DNA from 3 places in the Erwinia wuhanensis genome. Region 1 is predicted to be linked to each of the others. Evidence: predicted binding sites of a transcription regulator. Region 1 holds the regulator's gene; each other region holds the start of a gene.

Region 1 (3,266 bases):
TCGCTCAGGGTTTCGTTGTTCTGCCGGCTGATAATGCTGTCGCGCTGCTCGCGGCTGCGGCGCAGCAGCACCACCTCGACCGGCAGGCTTTCCGTCAGTTCCTGGATACGCCGCTGGAGGTCGTTGAGCCAGGTTTGCGTGGCGATTTCGATATCCAGCCAGACTTTCTGCCCCGTTTCCGGCGGCTGGATCTCGCGCAGCTGGCGCTCGATCTCTTCCAGCGAGCCTTTAATCATCTGCATGGGCTGAAAGAGCGGCACCGTCAGCGGCATGACCTGCTGTAGCTGGCCGTCGGCGAAATCGACCAGGAACACGCTTTTATCGCGTCCCAGCTCGTCAAAGCTGAGCGGAATGGGCGAGCCGCTGTAGCGAATATGATCCGTATCGGCGATGCGCTGCGCGCGGTGAATATGGCCCAGCGCGATATAATCCGCAGGGGGAAAGGCCTGGGCGGGAAAAGCGTCCAGCGTGCCGATATAGATGTCGCGTACGGCGTCGCTTTTGGTGACGCCCATTGTGGTCAGATGGCCGGTGGCAATAATGGGCAGCGGCAGCTCGCCGCGTATTTGCACCGCTGCCGCGTAGCTGCGCTGATAGTGGTGAGTAATCGCTTCCAGCAGCGTCTGCTGTTTTTCCCGTCCCGACTGACCCGCTTTGCTGACGGTAATATCGCGGGGGCGTAAAAAAGGAATAGCGCAGAGCACCGCGCCGGGCTGACCGTCCCGCTGGTTCAGCATCAGCACCTGATCGGCCGGATCCTCGCTGGCGGCGGCAATCACCCGCGTATTCAGACAGGCCAGCAGCTCGCGCGATTCGTTCAGCATGGCGACGGAGTCGTGGTTGCCCGCCAGAATAATCAGCTGGCAGCCGGTCTGATGCAGCCTGACCACAAACCGATTGTAAAGCTCGCGCGCGTAGCTGGGCGGCGAGCCGGTATCAAACACGTCGCCCGCGACGATCACGGCATCGACCTGATGTTGCTCAACCTGTCCGACCAGCCATGTCAGAAAAGCGTCATGCTCCGGCGCCCGGCTTTTGGTGTAAAAAAACTGGCCCAGATGCCAGTCGGCGGTATGAATAAGTCGCATAGCGTCCCTTCAGTGTCAGGTAAGCGAAACGCCGATTATAAACGCCTGGCCAAAAAACCTCAGCTACGCATTTCCATCCTGCTGAAAGTGTTATAAAACTGATGATTAGCCGGCGCTTTTTTCATAAAAGTGTCATAAATCTGACGCATAATGACGCCGCATATCCAGTGACATTCCGTCACAAACGCAGGAGCAATAATGGCTAAGCGCATTCTGGTGGTCGAAGATGAAGCCCCAATCCGTGAGATGTTGTGTTTTGTGCTGGAGCAAAATGACTATCAGCCGATAGAAGCGGAAGATTATGACAGCGCCATTAATCTGTTGATTGAGCCGTGGCCCGATCTGATCCTGCTGGACTGGATGCTGCCCGGCGGCACCGGTATTCAGTTTATCCGCCATCTGAAACGCGAGGCGATGACCCGCGATATTCCGGTGATGATGCTGACCGCGCGCGGCGAAGAGGAAGACCGCGTGCGCGGGCTGGAAGTGGGCGCGGACGACTATATTATCAAGCCTTTTTCGCCCAAAGAGCTGGTGGCCCGCATCAAAGCGGTGATGCGCCGTATTTCGCCCATGGCGGTGGAAGAGGTGATTGAAATTCAGGGCCTGAGCCTGGATCCCTCCTCGCACCGCGTGATGTCGGCAACGCAGCCGCTGGAGATGGGGCCGACGGAATATAAGCTGCTGCATTTCTTTATGACGCACCCCGAGCGCGTCTACAGCCGCGAGCAGTTGCTTAATAACGTCTGGGGCACTAACGTGTACGTGGAAGATCGTACTGTAGACGTGCATATTCGCCGTCTGCGTAAGGCACTTGAACTGACCGGGCACGATCGTATGGTGCAGACAGTGCGCGGAACGGGTTACCGCTTCTCTGCGCGTTACTGATTGTCCCCACTGGAGTTTTCATCGTGCTGGAACGCCTCTCCTGGAAGAGATTGCTGCTTGAGCTGCTGCTCGCCTGCCTGCCAGCGCTGATTGTCGGTCTGCTGGTCGGCGGGCTGCCGTGGTGGCTGCTGCTGGCCGTACTGGCCGTGCTGGGCTGGCATTTTGCTAACCTGCTTCGTCTTTCCCACTGGCTGTGGATCGATCGCAGCATCACGCCGCCGACCGGACGCGGCAGCTGGGAACCGCTTTTTTACGGCCTTTACCAGATGCAGGCGCGCAACCGCCGCCGCCGTCGGGAGCTGGGCCATCTGATTAAACGCTTTCGCAGCGGCGCGGAATCCTTGCCGGATGCGCTGGTGCTGACCACGGAAGAGGGCACGATTTTCTGGTGCAACGGTCTGGCGCAACAGCTGCTGGGGCTGCGCTGGCCGGAAGACAACGGCCAAAATATCTTAAACCTGCTGCGCTATCCTGAATTTACCCTCTATCTGCGCCAGCGCGATTTCTCGCGGCCGCTGACGCTGGTGCTGAACAGCCATCGCCATCTTGAGTTCCGCGTGATGCCCTATAGCGAAGGCCAGTGGCTGCTGGTGGCGCGCGACGTGACGCAAATGCATCAGCTGGAAGGCGCGCGGCGCAACTTTTTCGCCAACGTCAGCCATGAGCTGCGCACGCCGCTTACCGTGCTTCAGGGCTACCTGGAGATGATGAGCGACGCGGTGCTGGAAGGCCCGTCGCGCAATAAGGCGCTGCATACCATGCAGGAACAAACCCGCCGCATGGATGCCCTGGTTAAACAGCTGCTGACGCTGTCGCGGATCGAAGCCGCGCCCGCGCTTGATTTGCAGGAAAAAGTCGATGTGCCGCTGATGCTGCGGCTGCTCCAGCGCGAGGCGGAAACGCTCAGCCAGGGGCGGCACGAAATCCACTTTTCCGCCGATCCGCAGCTGCGGGTATTCGGTAACGATGAGCAGCTGCGCAGCGCCATTTCCAATCTCGTCTATAACGCCGTCAACCATACGCCGGACGGCACGCGCATCACCGTCAGCTGGCAAAAGACGTCGCACGGCGCGCAGTTTAAGGTCTGCGACAACGGGCCGGGCATCGCCGCCGAGCATATTCCTCGCCTGACCGAACGTTTTTATCGCGTCGATAAGGCGCGCTCGCGGCAGACCGGCGGCAGCGGGCTGGGGCTGGCTATCGTCAAACACGCGCTCAGCCATCACCATGCCCGTCTGGAAATTACCAGCCAGCCGGGTAAAGAAACCTGTTTCTGCTTCTCGCTGCCTG
Region 2 (3,266 bases), on a different contig from region 1:
AATCATCAGCTTTGAACAGGCCAGCACGATAAAGGTGATCACAAACAGGATCAGCCCCAGCTCCATCAACGCGGCGGTATGCACGCCCGATTCCGCTTCGGCGAATTCGTTTGCCAGCGCGGAGGTGATGCTGTTGCCCGGCATAAACAGCGAAGCGCTGTCCAGCTGGTAGGTATTACCGATAATAAAGGTCACCGCCATGGTTTCGCCCAGCGCGCGCCCCAGCCCCAGCATAATGCCGCCGATCACGCCGTTTTTGGTAAACGGCAGCACGATGCGCCAGATCACTTCCCAGGTGGTGCAGCCGATGCCGTAAGCGGACTCTTTCATCATCACCGGGGTCTGCTCGAAAACGTCACGCATCACCGAGGCGATATAAGGAATGATCATGATCGCCAGGATAATCCCGGCAGCCAGAATGCCGATGCCAAAAGCCGGGCCGGAGAACAGCGAGCCGACAATAGGCACGTTGGCCATCAGCTCGCCCAGCGGCGTCTGAAAATAAGTGGCAAACAGCGGAGCGAAGATAAACAGCCCCCACATGCCGTAAACAATGCTGGGGATGGCGGCCAGCAGCTCGATCGCCACGCCTAAAGGACGACGCAGCCAGTTTGGTGCCAGTTCGGTGAGAAACAGCGCGATGCCAAAGCTGACCGGCACGGCGATAACCAGCGCGATAGCAGAGGTCACCAGCGTGCCGTAAATCGGCACCAGCGCGCCGAACTGTTCATTAGGCGCATCCCAGGTTTTGGTCCACAGAAAGGAGAGGCCAAATTTCTGAATGCTGGGCCAGGAAGAGACGATGAGCGAGACAATAATGCCGCCGAGCAGCAGTAAGACAATCAGCGCGGCCAGCTTGACCAGCGCGCCAAAAATGAGGTCACCCTGCTTGCCGGGAGCCTTGAATGTCGGCCTGGATGTAGCCATAAAATTCCCGATAGTGAACGTTTTTGGGCGGCACAGCGGCCGCCCGAAACTTATAGCCGTTTAGTCAGCTTAGTACAGCGCTTTGCCCGAGCTGTCTTTAATATTGGTTTTCCATGCGGCGCGGATCTGCTCTACGACGGAGTCCGGCAGCGCGGCATAGTCCAGGCTGGTGGTGACCTGGGCGCCATTTTTATAGGCCCAGTCAAAGAACTTCAGCACGGCTGCGCCCTTCTCCGCGTTGGCCTGATCTTTCTGCATCAAAATAAAAGTGGTGGAGGTGATTGGCCAGGCGTTATCGCCTTTCTGGTAGGTCAGATCCTGCGCGAAGGATTTGCTCCAGTCCGCGCCTTTCGCCGCGTCGCTGAAGCTCTGTTCGCCTGGCGCAACGGCTTTGCCGTCGGCATCCAGCAGTTTGGTATAGGCCAGGTTGTTTTGTTTGGCGTAGGCGTATTCCACATAGCCAATCGAGCCAGGCAGACGCTGCACGAAAGCGGCTACGCCGTCGTTGCCTTTGCCGCCCAGGCCGGTTGGCCAGTTAACGGTGTTGCCTTTGCCAACTTTGCTGTTCCAGTCGCTGTTCACCTTCGCCAGATAGCTGGTGAATACAAAGGAGGTACCGGAACCGTCAGCGCGGCGCACCACGTTGATATTGGCATCCGGCAGCTTGACGCCAGGGTTCAGCTTAGTGATGGCCGGGTCGTTCCATTTCTTTACGTTACCGAGATAGATATCGCCAACGGTTTTGCCATCCAGCGTCAGTTCGCCGGATTTTACGCCGGGAATGTTCACCGCCAGCACCACGCCGCCAATCACGGTTGGAAACTGGAACAGGCCGTTTTTCTGCAAATCTTCTTCTTTCATCGGCGCGTCGGACGCGCCGAAGTCGACGGTCTTAGCAATAATCTGTTTTACGCCGCCGGAAGAACCGATCCCCTGGTAGTTAATCTGCGCGCCTGTTGCTTTGTTGTACTCGGCCGCCCATTTGTTATAGACCGGCGCCGGGAAAGTCCCGCCCGCGCCCGTCAGGTTGTCGGCGGCAAAAGCGGAAACCGCGCTCAGCGACAGCGTAACAGCCACCAAACGAGCCAGGTTTTTTTGCATCAGTGTCATATTCCCTCCAGGGGATAAAGTCAGTCTTTATACTGTTTTAGTATGATTAATGATTGCTGCTGGAGGCAAAATAGGACAGTTTGATGACAGTAAAATGTACACAATATGACAGTTTTGTGACGAACATCTTTTATACAGACATCCCAGAAAAGAGTGGATCGCCTTTGCAATCGCCCTGTTGTTACTTCGCTACGCCAGCAACGCGCGCGGCAGTTGCGTGACCCGGCTTCCGAATCGACGTCGTGTATCTTCCGGAAGCGCCGTTCAGTCGTTGCGCTGACTTTTCTCTGCATAAAATTCATTTTTTATCCAATATTTAGTGGCCCTGAGTGGGCTAATATCAAAGCCGAAAACGCGATGGAGGACGATTAATTTTCGCTCTCGTTTATGGAATGAAATACGTTATTAAGGGAAATTTTTATGAAATACACAGCAAAAGTGATTATTGGCAGCCTGCTGCTGGCCGCCACAGCTGGGCTGGCGCAGGCAAATGAGCAACCACCATTATTATCAGGCGATGGTTACCTGTCAGACAGAGATAACCTGGTTGCCTATTCCGATTACAGTAAAGGTTTTTCCCGCTCTTTTCAGATTGGAGACATAAAAGCTCTTATTGACGCTAACAAGACGTTGCAGGAGAAGGTAACGCAGCAGCAGGAGAGGCTTGAAAAGCTTGAGCAGCAGGAAGAAACGAAGAAACTGGATAAACAGCTCCAGGAGCTGAAAAAAAGCGTAGAGGAAAAAGACCGGGCAAACAGGGAAACGCAAGCCACCGTGCAGAGCCTTAAGGATCAAATCAGCGATCTGAAAAGGACGCTGGATGAGGTTAACAACAAAGTGAAATAGCTTTAAAAACGCGCCGATCCTCTGCAGGATCGACGCGTTAGTCGGTTACTCTACCGTGACCGATTTCGCCAGATTGCGCGGCTGGTCAACGTCGGTGCCTTTAATCAGCGCGACGTGGTAAGAGAGCAGCTGTAGCGGCACGGTGTAGAAGATTGGCGCGATAATCTCTTCCACGTGCGGCAGCGGGATAATACGCATCCCTTCGCTGTCGGCAAAACCCGCATCCCGATCGGCGAACACGTACAGCAGGCCGCCGCGCGCGCGCACCTCTTCGATGTTCGACTTCAGTTTTTCCAGCAGCTCGTTGTTTGGCGCCACCACAATCACCGGCATATCGGCATCGATCAGCGCCAGCGGCCCGTGCTTCAGCTCGCCCGCCGCAT
Region 3 (3,266 bases), on a different contig from region 1:
CCGATATTTCATACCAAACAGAGTGTGGCGCTCTGTAACCTGTGTGCATGCTCGGTCCGTCCGAGAAGCCTGATGGTTATGACGGTACACTCACCTTGAACCAAGGGTTCAAGGGTTACAGCCTGCGGCGGCATCTCGGAGATTCCCTTCTTTACCACCTGCAAAGCCATGTTTTTCCCGGCGCTTTCGGGTTCCCTGCTTTATCCCGCTTCCGACACGGTGAAACTGATGAACCTCAGCCTTCTCGATCGTCAGGATATTCGTACTCACATTCGCCATTTGCGTCGTGACCTGACACCAGAACAGCAGCGCCTGGCCGCCGTAACGGTCGCCGAACATGCGCTAAGCTTCAAACCCGTTCAGCAGGCCCGCAAAATCGCGCTGTTCCTGTCCTTCGACGGCGAACTGGATACCCGTCCGCTGATTGCCAAACTTTGGCAGCGTCATCAGGAAGTTTATCTGCCCGTACTGCACCCTTTTTCACGCGGTCAGCTGCTTTTTCTGCGCTATGACACGGAAACGCTGTTGCAGCCTAACCGTCTGCGTATCCCGGAACCGCCGCTGGATATCCGCAACCTGGCCACGCTGGACGAGCTGGATGTGATAATGGTGCCGCTGGTGGCGTTCGATCGGGCCGGACAGCGTCTGGGTATGGGCGGCGGCTTTTATGACCGCACTCTGCAAAATTGGCCGCAGCACGGCCTGTTGCCGATCGGCCTGGCGCATGACTGTCAGCAGGTAGAAACATTGCCCGTGGCGGAATGGGATGTGCCTTTGCCGGCGATAATTACGCCTTCGCGGCTCTGGCAATGGCAGGAAAAGCGTCCCACGAGCGGGGACGCTTTGCGTCATCAGTAAAGCAGACGAGCGCGAATGGTGCCCGGAATCGCTTTCATCTGCTGAAGCGCGTTGTCGGCCACTTCCTTCGTCGCATCGATATCGATCACCACATAGCCCATCTGCGGCGTGGTTTGCAGATACTGCGCGGCAATGTTGATGCCCTGACCGGCAAAGATATTGTTGATGGCGGTCAGCACGCCGGGACGGTTCTCGTGAATATGCAGCAGGCGGCTCTGCTGGCCATGCATCGGCAGCGACACTTCCGGGAAGTTAACCGCTGACAGCGTCGAGCCGTTATCTGAGTATTTCGCCAGTTTACCCGCTACTTCAATCCCGATATTTTCCTGCGCTTCCTGCGTTGAACCGCCGATATGCGGCGTCAGGATCACGTTGTCGAACTCGCACAGCGGCGAATTAAACGGATCGGCGTTAGTTGCCGGCTCTTCCGGGAAGACGTCGATGGCCGCGCCGGCCAGATGTTTGTCCGCCAGCACTTTGCACAGCGCCGGAATATCCACTACCGTGCCGCGTGAAGCGTTGATCAGCAGCGAGCCGGGTTTCATCATCGCCAGCTCTTCCGCACCCATCATATTCTGGGTGGAGGCCGTTTCCGGCACGTGCAGGCTGACCACATCGCTCATATTCAGCAGTTCGGAGAGGTAGCGAACCTGCGTGGCGTTGCCGAGCGGCAGCTTGCTTTCGATATCGTAAAAGTAGACGTGCATCCCTAAGCTTTCGGCCAGCACGCCCAGCTGCATACCGATATGGCCATAGCCGATAATGCCCAGCTTTTTGCCGCGCGCCTCATAAGAGCCGACCGCCAGCTTGTTCCAGATGCCGCGGTGCGCTTTAGCATTGGCGGCCGGTACGCCGCGCAGCATCAGCAGCAGCTCGCCGATGACCAGTTCTGCTACGGATCGGGTATTGGAGAAAGGCGCATTGAACACCGGAATACCGCGTTTTTCTGCGGCCTGCAAATCGACCTGGTTAGTGCCGATGCAGAAGCAGCCTACCGCGACGAGTTTTTCTGCCGCAGCGAAAATCTCTTCGGTCAGGTTGGTACGCGAGCGGATACCAATAAAGTGCGCGTCGCGGATCGCTTCTTTCAGCGTTTCGCTGTCCAGCGCGCCCTTGTGAAATTCGATGTTGGTGTAGCCTGACGCCCGAAGATTCTCAATCGCGCTCTGGTGCACGCCTTCGACCAGCAGGAACTTAATCTTGTCTTTCTCCAGTGATACTTTTGCCATTTCCCGACCCTATTCAGCAGACTTCAGAAGTGACTGACTCCGTGAGGAATAAGTCAGCCTTCTGTCAAAATATCAAAATTTACGCGCGCGGCAATACAAACGATTGCCTTGCGGCCAGCACGGCAGCCGAAAGCATCAGCATAAATCGGCAGATAATCATGACACGTGAAGCATCGTCAGCAGGATCGCGAGGCGGGGGTAAATTCCGTGACATAAGTCACCAAATTTGTGGGGCAAAAGAAAAGATGTTTTTTTATAAAAATTAACCGAGGCGATAGCCGCGCCGGTAAGATCGTTTTTTTATGGCTTAGAGCTTAGAGCTTAGAGCTTAGAGCTTAGAGCTTAGAGCTTAGAGCTTAGAGCTTAGAGCTTAGAGCTTAGAGCTTAGAGCTTAGAGCTTAGAGCTTATCGATTGTGGCCTGGCATTTAGTACCTGGCATTTAGCACCTGGCACTTAGCACTTAGCACTTAGCTCTTAGCACTTAGCATTCAGAGCTTACGGCTACGGCTATGACCTGGCGCTTATAGCTATGGCTACAGCTATGACTTAGAGCCTGGCGCTTAAGGTCGCGGCTGACGGCCACGACCTTGATGCACTACCGGCCATTCCCGGCTGGTAAAACGGCCACGCTAATCAGCTAATCGCCCAGCGTTTTTACACCGTTTGCCGTGCCGATCAGCGCCACGTCCGCGCCACGCGTGGCGAAAAGCCCCACCGTGACTACGCCCGGCAGCGCGTTGATGGCTTTTTCCAGCGCGACGGCATCCAGGATTTTCAGATTATGCACGTCCAGGATGACGTTACCGTTATCGGTGACCACCTGCTGACGATATTCCGGCAGGCCGCCCAGCTTCACCAGCTCGCGCGCCACAAAGCTGCGAGCCATAGGAATGACCTCGACCGGCAGCGGAAATTTGCCCAGCACGTCGACCTGCTTGGATTCGTCGGCGATGCAGACGAACTTCTTCGCCACGGCGGCAATGATTTTTTCACGGGTCAGCGCCGCGCCCCCGCCTTTAATCATCTGCATCGCGCTGTTGATCTCGTCGGCGCCGTCAACATAAACCGACAGGGAATCCACCTCGTTCAAATCGAAAACCGGAATACCTAAGCTTTTCAGCCGGAGCGTGGAAGCCTCCGAGCTGGAGACCGCGCCTTCAATCTCATTTTTAATCGAG

The links. The regulator PhoB, encoded in region 1, activates phosphate uptake and scavenging genes when phosphate is short. The targets are predictions, from matches to a motif close to CTGTCATAAAACTGNCNNAT.
Region 2: pstS (phosphate ABC transporter substrate-binding protein PstS) is a predicted target of PhoB. The motif match lies at 2,141-2,160, and genes of this name have one in related genera.
Region 3: serA (phosphoglycerate dehydrogenase) is a predicted target of PhoB. The motif match lies at 2,136-2,155, and genes of this name have one in related genera.

The regions. Positions count from the first base shown of each region.
Region 1 covers NZ_JAUJUH010000002.1:628,996-632,261, reverse strand. Annotated here, with positions in the region: gene sbcD (exonuclease subunit SbcD) at 1-1,088, opposite strand, end outside; gene phoB (phosphate response regulator transcription factor PhoB) at 1,287-1,976, shown strand; gene phoR (phosphate regulon sensor histidine kinase PhoR) at 2,000-3,266, shown strand, end outside.
Region 2 covers NZ_JAUJUH010000006.1:42,174-45,439, reverse strand. Annotated here, with positions in the region: gene pstC (phosphate ABC transporter permease PstC) at 1-927, opposite strand, end outside; gene pstS (phosphate ABC transporter substrate-binding protein PstS) at 997-2,037, opposite strand; gene QZH36_RS14980 (PilN family protein) at 2,476-2,883, shown strand; gene glmS (glutamine--fructose-6-phosphate transaminase (isomerizing)) at 2,929-3,266, opposite strand, start outside.
Region 3 covers NZ_JAUJUH010000003.1:403,718-406,983, reverse strand. Annotated here, with positions in the region: RNA gene ssrS (6S RNA) at 1-146, shown strand, start outside; gene QZH36_RS09615 (5-formyltetrahydrofolate cyclo-ligase) at 229-858, shown strand; gene serA (phosphoglycerate dehydrogenase) at 852-2,087, opposite strand; gene rpiA (ribose-5-phosphate isomerase RpiA) at 2,726-3,266, opposite strand, start outside.